Halorussus limi: one gene and its partner. The protein of the gene in region 2 binds, or shares a complex with, the protein of the main gene of each other region. Links are inferred from orthologs where the notes say so. Each region holds a gene or a part of one and is shown on either strand. Other genes may lie near its edges.

Evidence for each region. Proteins that work in one complex are often made in the same cells at the same time.
Region 1: the proteins of M0R89_RS09085 (region 2) and rpl12p are in contact, whole or in part, in a crystal structure (PDB 5H7L), measured with the Pyrococcus horikoshii proteins. The link is inferred for Halorussus limi from one-to-one orthologs. Residues at the interface, in WP_048053510.1 of Pyrococcus horikoshii: Pro161, Met164, Met165, Phe168, Ser169, Ile172, Val195, Glu196, Phe202, Leu211, Ser212, Val213, Met216, Lys222, Phe223, Asn224; in WP_010886059.1 of Pyrococcus horikoshii: Leu100, Ala101, Gly102, Leu103, Ser104, Ala105, Leu106, Phe107, Gly108.

Annotation. Positions count from the first base shown.
Region 1 is NZ_CP096659.1:2,556,111-2,558,849, reverse strand. It holds rpl12p (50S ribosomal protein P1), read left to right. Parts: upstream 1-1,067; coding sequence 1,068-1,412; downstream 1,413-2,739. Other genes in the region: meaB (methylmalonyl Co-A mutase-associated GTPase MeaB), read left to right, coding at 2,070-2,739; M0R89_RS13250 (cobalamin B12-binding domain-containing protein), read left to right, coding at 1,657-2,073; M0R89_RS13260 (50S ribosomal protein L10), read left to right, coding at 6-1,043; M0R89_RS13265 (50S ribosomal protein L1), read left to right, coding at 1-4. UniProt on the Methanocaldococcus jannaschii protein: Forms part of the ribosomal stalk, playing a central role in the interaction of the ribosome with GTP-bound translation factors.
Region 2 is NZ_CP096659.1:1,768,043-1,776,378, reverse strand. The notes cover bases 3,256-6,180. They hold M0R89_RS09085 (elongation factor EF-2), read right to left. Parts: upstream 5,849-6,180; coding sequence 3,662-5,848; downstream 3,256-3,661. Other genes in these bases: M0R89_RS09080 (DUF5781 family protein), read left to right, coding at 6,049-6,180; M0R89_RS09090 (hypothetical protein), read right to left, coding at 3,364-3,501. Also shown: tuf (translation elongation factor EF-1 subunit alpha), read right to left, coding at 1-1,226; M0R89_RS09105 (homoserine dehydrogenase), read right to left, coding at 1,407-2,351; M0R89_RS09100 (amino acid-binding protein), read right to left, coding at 2,348-2,890; M0R89_RS09095 (hypothetical protein), read left to right, coding at 3,044-3,202; more of M0R89_RS09080, read left to right, coding at 6,181-6,819; M0R89_RS09075 (cupin domain-containing protein), read left to right, coding at 7,009-7,338; M0R89_RS09070 (30S ribosomal protein S7), read right to left, coding at 7,435-8,052; M0R89_RS09065 (30S ribosomal protein S12), read right to left, coding at 8,055-8,336. UniProt on the Methanocaldococcus jannaschii protein: Catalyzes the GTP-dependent ribosomal translocation step during translation elongation.

The DNA of each region.
Region 1 (2,739 bases), 790 kb from region 2 along the record:
CTAACATGTCGGCCGAACGCAAGACCGAGACCATCCCCCAGTGGAAGAAAGAGGAGGTCGACGACATCGTCGACCTCATCGAAGGGTACAGTAGCGTCGGCATCGTCAACGTGACGGGCATCCCGTCGCGCCAGCTACAGACGATGCGGCGCAACCTCCACGGGAGCGCGGAACTGCGCATCAGCCGGAACACGCTGCTCGAACGCGCCCTCGACGAAGTCGACGAGGGCGTCGAGGAGCTGAAGCAGTACATCTCCGGCGAAGTCGGGCTCATCGGCACGAACGACAACCCGTTCGGGCTGTTCCAGCAGCTCGAAGCCTCGAAGAGTCCCGCCCCCATCGGCGCGGGCGAGGTCGCGCCCAACGAAATCGTCATCCCCGAGGGTGACACGGGCGTCGACCCCGGTCCGTTCGTGGGCGAACTCCAGAGCATCGGTGCCGCGGCCCGCATCATGGAAGGGTCCATCCACGTCACCGAGGACAGCGTCGTCGCCGAGGAAGGCGACGAGGTGTCCGAAGACGTGGCCAACGTCCTCGCGGAACTCGGCATGGAGCCGAAGGAAGTGGGACTGGACCTTCGCGGCGTCTTCTCCGACGGCGTCCTGTTCGAGGCCGACGAACTGGCCATCGACGTCGAGGAGTACCGCGCGGACATCGAGGCCGCCGCGGCCCGCGCCCGGAACCTCTCGGTCAACGCGGTCTACCCGACCGCCCAGACCGCGCCGACGCTCGTCCAGAAGGCCGAGGGCGAGGCCAAGAGCCTCGGTCTCCAGGCCGAAATCGAGAGCCCGGACGTCGTGCCGGACCTCGTGAGCAAGGCGGACGGACAGGTTCGTGCGCTCGCTGCGCAGATCGACGACGAGGAGGCGCTCCCCGAGGAGCTCTCCGACGTCGAAGCTCCCGCCGCGGGCGGCGCCGACGAGGAATCGACCGACGAAGAAACCGAATCCGACACCGAGGCCGAGGACGCCGACGCCGAAGACGACGAGGAGGACGACGACGGCGACGACGGCGGCGACGCGCTCGGCGCGATGTTCGGATAACTAACTACCACACAACTACTAACAATGGAATACGTTTACTCCGCACTCATCCTGAACGAATCGGGCGAAGAGATCAACGAAGAGAACCTCACCAACGTGCTCGAGGCCGCGGGCGTCGACGTCGAGGAGTCCCGCGTCAAGGCGCTCGTCGCCGCGCTCGAGGACGTCGACATCGACGAGGCCGTCGAGCAGGCCGCGGCCGTGCCCGCTGGCGGTGCCGCAGCGGGCGGCGCTGCCGCAGAGGGCGGTGCCGAGGACGAGGGCGCCGACGAGGACGAGGCCGAAGAGGAAGCGGCCGACGAAGACGAAGGCGACGACGACGAGGACGACGAGGCCAGCGGCGAGGGTCTCGGCGAACTCTTCGGGTAAACTCGACTCCGACACTCGATTTTTCTTTCGCGCGCTACCGGGTAGCCACGGGTGTCTGCCGTCGGTCGGAGAGTCGGCGACGCACTCGCGAGCGACGCCGAGGAGTCGCGACGCACGAAAGCCGGCGCGGAGTGTCGGGCGAGCGACCGTCGGCGCCGTTCCACAATTTCGATTTCACGAACCCAAATGAACTTTCAGTGAAGTTTCCGTAAGGGTCAAAGTCTGACGGCAAGAATTGACGGGTATGAGCGCAGACCAGGAACAGCAGTCGATTCGCTGTCTCGTCGCCAAGGTCGGACTCGACGGTCACGACCGCGGCGCACACGTCATCGCGCGGGCGTTCCGCGACGCCGGGTTCGAGGTCATCTACTCCGGCCTCCACAACGCGCCCGACGAAATCGTGCAGGCCGCGGTCCAAGAGGACGTGAACGTCCTCGGCATCTCCATCCTCTCGGGCGCCCACAACACCCTCGTTCCCAAGATTATCGACGGACTGAAAGAGTACGACGCCTTCGAGGACACGCTGATTCTCGTCGGCGGTGTCGTGCCCGACGACGACAAGGCGGAACTCAAGGAACTGGGCGTCGCCGAGGTGTTCGGCCCCGGCACCCCGATGGAAGAGACCATCGAGTTCGTCCGCGAGAACGCTCCCGAGCGATGAGCGGCGAACCCGACCACGCCGAACTGGTCGAGGACCTGCTGGCGGGCAAACACCGGGCGCTCGCCCGCGTCATCACCAAAATCGAGAACCGCGCACCGGGCTACCGGAACCTGGTCTCGCAACTCCACCAGCACACCGGCGACGCCGAGGTCGTCGGTATCACGGGGAGCCCCGGCGCCGGCAAGTCGACGCTCGTGGACAAGATGGCGAACTACTACCGCGAGCGCGGCGAGACGGTCGGCGTCATCGCCGTCGACCCCTCCTCGCCGTTCACGGGCGGCGCCGTACTGGGCGACCGCATCCGGATGGCGAGCAACGTCGGCGACATGGACGTGTTCTTCCGGTCGATGTCGGCCCGGGGCACGCTCGGCGGCCTCTCGACCGCCACCACCGACGCCGTCAAGGCCCTCGACGCGTTCGGCAAGGACAAGATACTCATCGAGACGGTCGGCGCCGGCCAGAACGAGATAGACATCGTGAAGTCCGCGGACACCGTCGCGGTGCTGGTCCCGCCGGGGAGCGGCGACGACGTCCAGATGCTGAAGGCGGGCATCCTCGAAATCGCCGACGTGTTCGTCGTCAACAAGGCCGACCTCGACGGCGCGGACCGCACCGTGCAGGAACTCCGGGAGATGGTCCACATGCAACAGGACAACACCGCCAGTC
Region 2 (8,336 bases):
TGACCCATGTCGCGGATGGCGAAGCTGCCGAGTTCCGGAATCTCGGACGACGGCTCGATGCTGAGCGGCTTCTGCGGTCGGACCGTGACGACCGCGGCGTCGCCGGACTGGATGAAGTCGGGGTTCTCCTCGGCGACCTCGCCCGACGAGGGGTCCATCTTCTTGTCGATGGATTCGATGGTACACGCGACCTGTGCCGTGTGGGCGTGGAAGACCGGCGTGTAACCGTCCGTGATGACGCTCGGGTGCTGCATCACGACGATCTGGGCCTGGAACGTCTCGGCGACCGACGGCGGGTCGTCGGCGGGACCACAGACGTCGCCACGGCGGATGTCGTCCTTACCGATGCCGCGGACGTTGAATCCGACGTTGTCACCGGGTTCGGCCTGCGGGACCTCCTCGTGGTGCATCTCGATGGTCTTGACCTCGCCGCCCACGTCGCTGGGCTGGAAGGAGACGTTGTCTCCGGTGTTGAGGATACCCGTCTCGATACGTCCGACCGGGACGGTACCGATTCCGGAAATCGTGTAGACGTCCTGAATCGGGAGGCGCAGGTCGGCGTTCGTCGGCGGCTCGGGCTCTTCGAGGCCGTTGAGGGCCTCGAGGAGAATCTCGCCGTCGTACCAGTCGGTGTTGTCGGACTCCTCGGCGATGTTGTCGCCCTCGAAGGCCGAAATCGGGATGAAGCTCGCGTCCTCGGTGCCGAACTGGACCTGGTTCAGCAGGTCCTCGACCTCGGAGACGACCTCCTTGTAGGTGGACTCCTGGTAGTCGACGACGTCCATCTTGTTGACGCCGACGATGAGTTCGTTGATACCGAGGGTGCGGGCCAGGAACACGTGCTCCTGGGTCTGGGGCGCGACACCGTCGTCGGCGGCGACGACGAGGACGGCGTTGTCCGCCTGGGACGCGCCCGTAATCATGTTCTTGACGAAGTCGCGGTGGCCCGGACAGTCGACGATAGTGAAGTAGTACTCGTCGGTGTCGAACTCCTGGTGGGCGATGTCGATGGTGACACCGCGTTCGCGCTCTTCGGCGAGGTTGTCCATGACGTAGGCGAACTCGAAGCCGCCCTTGCCCTTCTCCTCGGCCTCTTCTTTGTGCTGTTCGATGACGTGCTCGGGTACGCTCCCCGTCTCGTAGAGGAGTCGCCCGACCAACGTACTCTTCCCGTGGTCAACGTGGCCGATGATGGCCAAGTTCTGGTGCGGTTTGTCTTCGCTCATTTGTATCTCACGCGCAGACGCGCTCTGTCGGTATCTTTTGGCAGAAGCAGTTAAAACCATTTCGATACGGTACGCTGTCCACCCCGCCGCCGTCCCGCGGTTATTGGTAGACCATCACACGATTTTCCGCTGACGCCGGAGAAACGAACGGGACAGAACGCGTAGTCTCGGCCGGTCGTCTCAGTGCTCGAGTCGGTTCACGTCCGCGAGAACCGCGGTCGCGGTTTCCGGACCGCCCGCGCCGCGTCCGCTCAGGTTGAGTCGGCCCGCGTGTTCGGTCTCCAGTTGCACGATGTTGCGCGTGCCCGAGACCGCGAGCGTGCCGTTCTCGGGGACGAGTCGCGGGCCGACTCGGACGCCGTCGGGCGTCGCCTCGCCGATGAGTCGGACCGTTCGGCCGTCTTCGGCCGCGAGTTCGAGCGCGTTGCCCGGCAGTTCCGCGATGCCCTCGACCTCGGCGTCGTCGAGCGAGTACTCCCGGTCGCCGAGGACGTTCGCCAGAATCACGCACTTGAGCGCCGCGTCGGTCCCGTTCACGTCGAACGAGGGGTCGGCCTCGGCGACGCCGAGGTCTTGGGCCTCGGCGAGGACGTGTTCGTAACCCAGTCCCTCGGCCGCCATTCGCGAGAGGACGAAGTTCGCGGTCCCGTTGAGGACCCCGCGCGCGGCCGAGATGGTGTCGGGGCCGTAGCTCTCGACGGTCGAGAGGACCGGAATCGCGCCCCCGACCGTCGCCTCGAACTTGACCGACCCTTCGCTCTCGCGCTCCAGTTCCCGGAGGTCGGTGTAGCGCTCGGCGACCGGTCCCTTGTTCGCCAGCACGACGTGGCGGTCGGCTTCGAGCGCCGCGCGGACGTGTCCGAATCCGGGTTCGGCGTCGCCGAGCGTCGTCGGAGTCGCCTCGACCAGCGCGTCGTACTCGGCGTCGAGCGCGTCCGCGGGCGCGGCCGACCCGACGCGACCGGTCTCGTCCTTCTCCGCGAGCGCGTCCGCCACGTCGATTCCCCCCGGGTCCACTGCAGCACTGGTCGAGTCGGCCAGCGCCGTGACCTCGTGGCCGTACTCGCCCGCGAGTTCCGCGACCGACCGGCCGACCGCGCCCGCGCCGAGAATAGCCAGTTTCACGCCGACCCCTCCAGTTCCGCCAGGGGTTCGACCACGCGCAACTCCTTCCGTTCTGCGACCTCCCGGACCGCGCCGACCACCGCGCCGGTCGAACCGGTCTCGGCCGCGAGGCGGAGTCGTGCGCTCGACACGTCGCTCGTGCCGCCCGGCGCGGACAGCGACACGTCCGAGATGGAGGCGTCCGCCTTCGACTCGATGGACGAGAGGGTGTCGGAGAGGTCGCTCTCGATGACGTCGCCGACGAGCAGGACCGTCACCTCCTCGCCGTAGCGCTCCGCGCCCGCCTGAATCACGTTGACTCCCGCCTCGCGGAGACCGGAGACGACGGCGTCGAAGCGGTCGGGCGGGCACTCGAGGTCGACTTCGACCGGGATGTGACCCCGCGGCGTGAGCGACCCCCGCTCGTGGAACACCGAGAGCAGGTTGCCGCCGTTGGCCGCGATGGGTTCGAGCGCGCCCAACAGCTCGCCGGGTTCGTCGACTAGTTCGAGTCGGACCGTGTAGGCCCGCGGGTCGGTAGCGCTCGTGTCGTCACTCATCGTTACTCGTTGTCTCACTCGCGGGCGAGCATAAGGCTTCAGTCGTTCCCAAATAGTGCGGAGCGGCCGGCGGGCGAAACGGAAACGTAGCGCGCCGAAGTAACGTGCTAACGTCTAGCTAGCGACTGTATAACAATCCCGGGTCGAAGCGTCGTGCGTGACGGACCGATGACCGCCATCCGCTCGACCGACGACGAACCGACCGACACCGACCGACACGTCTGCGCGTTCTGCAGTTCGCCGTTCGACGCGAGCGAGCGAACCACCTGTCCGGTCTGCGACGCGGAGGTCGTCCTCCGCGGCCAGCGATAGCCGCGCCGACCGGACCGCATCCGCCGGAGCGCGTGCAAGCGCGGCCGAGTCGCAGCGGAACTACCAATTACGGACGGACTGAGAGAATAGAGACGAGTGGGAAAACAGAGACGAGTAGGAAGAGCGAACGGCGTCGCTACCTGCGGGCGACTCCCGACGACTCAGTCGTTGGTCGGCGTCTGTGGGACCTCCTGTGGGTACTCGCTGCCGGCGGACACGAGCGCCCAGATGGCCGCGACGAGACCGACCCACAGGAGCGCGACGACCCCGACCCAGAACAGGGTGACGAGAGAGACCATGGTTGGACGAGTAGACGTGTGGTAACGAATGACTTTATTATACACCGCCTACGCCGGATTCAGGCGACAGCAGAAGTCTCTCAGGGTCGGCCTGTGTTGCGAACCGAAAGAAGACCGCGAAAGCGAGAGGAGAAGAAACGGAGAGAGGAGACCGCGACGCTTAGATGTAGTCGATGGCCTCGGGGAGTTCGAGCTTCATGCCCTTGCGCTCTCGAATCTCCATGATGGTCTCGCGCTGGAGGTTGTCGGCCATGACCTCGAAGCCGGCGTTCTCGGTGTTCCACGACGCGCGGCCCTCGGTGGCGCTCCGGATGTCCGAGGAGAAGCCGATCATCTCGTCGACCGGCGCGATGCCCTCGACGACCATGAGGTCGCCTTCCTGGTACATGTCGTCGACGCGGCCACGGCGACCCTGAATCTCGCCGGAGGCGGCGCCCATGTACTCGTTGGGCACGTCGATGCGCACGTCCTGCATCGGCTCTAGCATCCGGACCTCACCCTGCACGAGGGCGTTGTGGACGGCGTTACGGACCGCAGGGATGACCTGCGCCGGGCCGCGGTGGATGGTGTCCTCGTGAAGCTTCGCGTCCTCCAGACGGAGGAGCGTCCCCTCAACGGGTTCGGCCGCCAGCGGGCCGTCGTCGAGCGCCTCTTCGAGACCCTCGATGACGAGTTCCATCGTCTCGTTGAGGTGCTGGATACCCTTCGTGTCGTCGATGAGGATGTTGGTCCCGTGGATGTGCTCGACGTTCTGGGACATGTCCTTGCCCATGCCCGCTTCCTGAAGCGCCTCACGGCGCTCCTGCTCGGGCATGTCCATCGACACGTCGCCGCGCTTGATCTTCTCGATAATCTCTTCGGTGAGCGGCTGGGCCTGGATGTAGAACCGGTTGTGGCGGTTCGGCGAGATGCCCTCGATGACGTCGGTGGTCTCCTGGATGGCCTCGCGGAAGACGACGATGGGTTCGCCGGTGTTGACCGGGATGCCCTGGTTGCGCTCGATGCGCTGAGTGATGACTTCGAGGTGAAGCTCACCCTGTCCGGAGATGAGGTGCTCGCCGGTGTCCTCGTTAATCGTGACCTGAATGGTCGGGTCTTCCTTGGAGACCTGTCGGAGCGTCTCGATGAGCTTCGGCAGGTCGTCCATGTTCTTCGCCTCGACGGACTTCGTGATGACCGGCTCCGAGATGTGTTCGATGGACTCGAACGGCGTCATCTCGACGCTGGACACGGTGGAACCCGCGATGGCGTCCTTGAGACCGGTGACCGCCGCGATGTTCCCGGCGGGCACGCGGTCGACTTCCTCGCGCTCGCCGCCCATGTAGATGCCGACGCTCTGGACGCGGTTCTTTCCGGCCGTTCCGGAGACGTAGAGGTCTTGGCCCTTCTCCAGCGTGCCGGAGAAGACGCGACCCGCGGCGATTTCGCCGGCGTGGGGGTCGACGCCGATGTCGGTGACCATCAGCACGACTTCGCCTTCCTCGTCGACGAGGCGCATCCCCTCGGCGAGGTCCGAGGAGTCGTCGCCGCGCCAGACGCGCGGGATACGACGGGGCTGGGCGTCGATGGGGTTCGGGAAGTGCTCACAGACCATGTCGAGCACGACGTCCGACAGCGGTGTGCGCTCGTGGAGTTCCTGGCGCTTGTCGGCGCGCTCCAACTCCATGATGTCGCCGAAGTCCATCCCGGTGCGCTGCATCGAGGGCATCGAGACGCCCCACTTGTAGAGCGCGGACCCGAAGCCGACGGTGCCCTCCTCGACGGAGACCGTCCAGTCTTCGATGTCGTCCATCTCCTCGGTCATGCCGCGAATAAGCTCGTTCACGTCGTCGATGACGCTGAGCAGGCGGCGCTGCATCTCCTCGGGACCCTCTTGGAGTTCCGAGATGAGGCGGTCGACCTTGTTGATGAACAGGGTGGGCTTGACGCCCTCGCGGAGCGCCTGTCGGAGGACGGTCTCGGTCTGGGGCATCGCGCCCTCGACCGCGTCCACCACCACGAGCGCGCCGTCGACGGCGCGCATCGCTCGGGTCACGTCGCCACCGAAGTCGACGTGGCCCGGCGTGTCGATGAGGTTGATGAGGTGGTCGGTGTCGTCGTACTCGTGAGTCATGGACACGTTCGCGGCGTCGATGGTGATACCGCGTTCCTGCTCGTCCTCTTCGGTGTCCATCATCAGCTGCGTCGCTTCGCCCTGGTCGGCGATCATGCCGGCGCCAGCGAGAAGGTTGTCCGTCAGCGTGGTCTTACCGTGGTCGACGTGTGCGGCGATAGCGATGTTCCGGATGTTCTCCGGTTCGTCCATCAGTCGCTCGCACTGTTCGACGATCTTCTTTCGTCTTCCCATTATGGGTCTTCTACCCGAAGGAAGTTGAAAAGCGTAGTGTTTCGCCACGAGCGACCGTGTGAGGGAGTGGCGTAGGCGCGTAGGCCGAACGACGTCGGACGTTGGCACGGCCTGAATTCCGAGTCGAGCGCGACAGGCACCGGCAACTCGTCGCAACCAACGCAAGAGTCATACCGGTCGAAGCCTTGCCACAGATACGCATGGAGGTTCACGTCCACGGTCCGGGTCCGGCCGCGCCCTTCCTCCGCGCCCGCGACATCTTCGAGACCGAACACGACCTCGACTCGCCAGTCCACGTCCACGTCCGGGAGAACCCCGACGAGCGGACGTGGACTTCCCACCCCGACGACCACGTCCTGAACATCTCCCGGCAGGCAGCGACCAGCGCGATGGCCCCGGAACTCGCGCTTCACGAGTTCGCCCACATGGCCCGCCACGAGCAGGCCCACCCGTCTCACACCCAATCGACCGAGGAAGTACTGTTCCTCGCGCTCTCGGGGAAGTCGGTCGAGCGCAGGCGGGTGGCCCACTGCTACCAGATAGCCAACCACATGAAGGACATCTACGCCGACGACATCACGCTCCGGGTCGGCCCGACCGACAAACTCGTCTCGTTCCTCGAATCCGAACTCGCCGCGGCGGTCGCAGACCGACCCGCGAGAGCGCAGGACGGCCCGACTCGCGGCCGGGACGGACTCCGCATCACCAGTACGGCCGACCCCGAGATAACCGCGGTCAACGCCGCGTTCGCGCTCGCACTGGTCGAGCGCCACGACCTCGTGGATTCGGACCACCGACTGTACGACTTCGCACACGCGGCCGCGAACGACGCGCCCGAGGTCAGTCTCTCGGCGTTCAAACACCGGTTCAAGTCGCTCGGACCCGACCCCGACGAGAGCGAGTACCGCCGCTCGCTGGTCGAGGCGACCCGCGAGTACGCGGTCGGCGGCGGCGAGAAAGCGGCGGACTAACCGACTACGCCAACTCGGCCAGCGCGAGCAGGACGCTCGGCGCGACCAGCAGGACGAGACCGGCGACGACGAGCAGGGCCGTCACGAACCGGCGCTACATCTCGAACTGACTCGACACCGCGGTTTCGACCGGGGCCGCGTACTGCCGGCGTCGCCAAGCTAAACACGCTATCGGTCGTACGTCCGCCGATGTCGTACACCAAAGTCGATTCCCACGACGTCGAACCGGTAGGCGAGGGACTGCGCTTCCTCCGAGACCCCCTCGACTGCGAGAAGTTGGGCGTGTCCGTCCTCGACGCCGACCCGGGATGGACCGGCAAGGAACACGACCACGCCGAGGACGGCCAAGAGGAAGTCTACCTCCTGCTCGACGGGGAGGCCACCGTCACCGTCGAGGGCGAGGACGTGGAACTGGAGTCGGGCGAAGCCCTCCGGATTCCGGCCGAGGCGACTCGCCAGATTCACAACGGCGACACCGAGAGCAGGTTCGTGCTCGTCGGCGCGTCGGGCGAGGCGTAGGCCGAGGTGGACGCTTCCGTTCGCCGACAACCCCCGTAGACGTGGCCGCCGACAGTCGCGACTACCGAGAAGCGAAACCGAGAGAGAAGAACCGAGTTAGCGGGCCGCGGCCGCGACGCGCTCCGTCTCTTCTTTCTGGTTGATAGCGTAGGTCTGAACGTCGTAGTCGGCCGCGCCGACGAGCTGGTCGGCCAGCGCCTCGGCGGCGTCGGTCGAGGTCTTGAACGACGAGCCGTGGACGCCTTCGGCGATGTACTTCAGGGCCTGGTCGACGCGGCGCTGGGGCGCCACGTCCACGGCCTTCGGGACCGAGATGCCACCGTACTTCAGGCGGACGGTCTCCTCGCGCGGGGCGGCGTTCTCGACGGCGGTGACGAGAACTTGCACCGGGTTCTCCTCGGTGCGGTCGTGAATCTTCTGGAACGCCTCGCGGGTGATCTGCATCGTCTTCTGCTTCTTGCCGGTGTTCTCCTCGGTCTGCATCAGTCGGTTGATGAGACGCTCGACGACCGAGACCTCGCTCTTCTGGAACTGCTTGGAGGCGTGGCGACCCATCGTGTGGGCGACCGGCGTCACCGTGATGTAGCGCTCGGTCGAGGGGTCGTCGTACTCGATGTTGGTGATGTCCCACTCGCCGAACAGTTTCGCGACGGCCGTTCCCTCTTCGTCCGTGCCCGCGGGTTTGTCGGGTTCGGGCTGGTCTTCTGCTGCCATGATTAGCGCACCGGCTTCTCAGCGTTTCCGCGAACCAGTTCTTCGAGGCTCACGCCGTTGACTTTCTCTACCTTGTAGTTGACGCCCGAGAGGTCGCCCATCGCGCGACCCTTCGCGCCGCCGATGCCCGCGATGGTGACCTCGTCGTGTTCGTCGATGAACGAGATGGCACCGTCGCCGGGACAGAAGGCAGTCACCTGCTTGCCGTTCTTGATGAGCTGGACCCGGACGCACTTCCGGATGGCGGAGTTGGGCTGCTTGGCCTCGATGCCAACTTTTTCGAG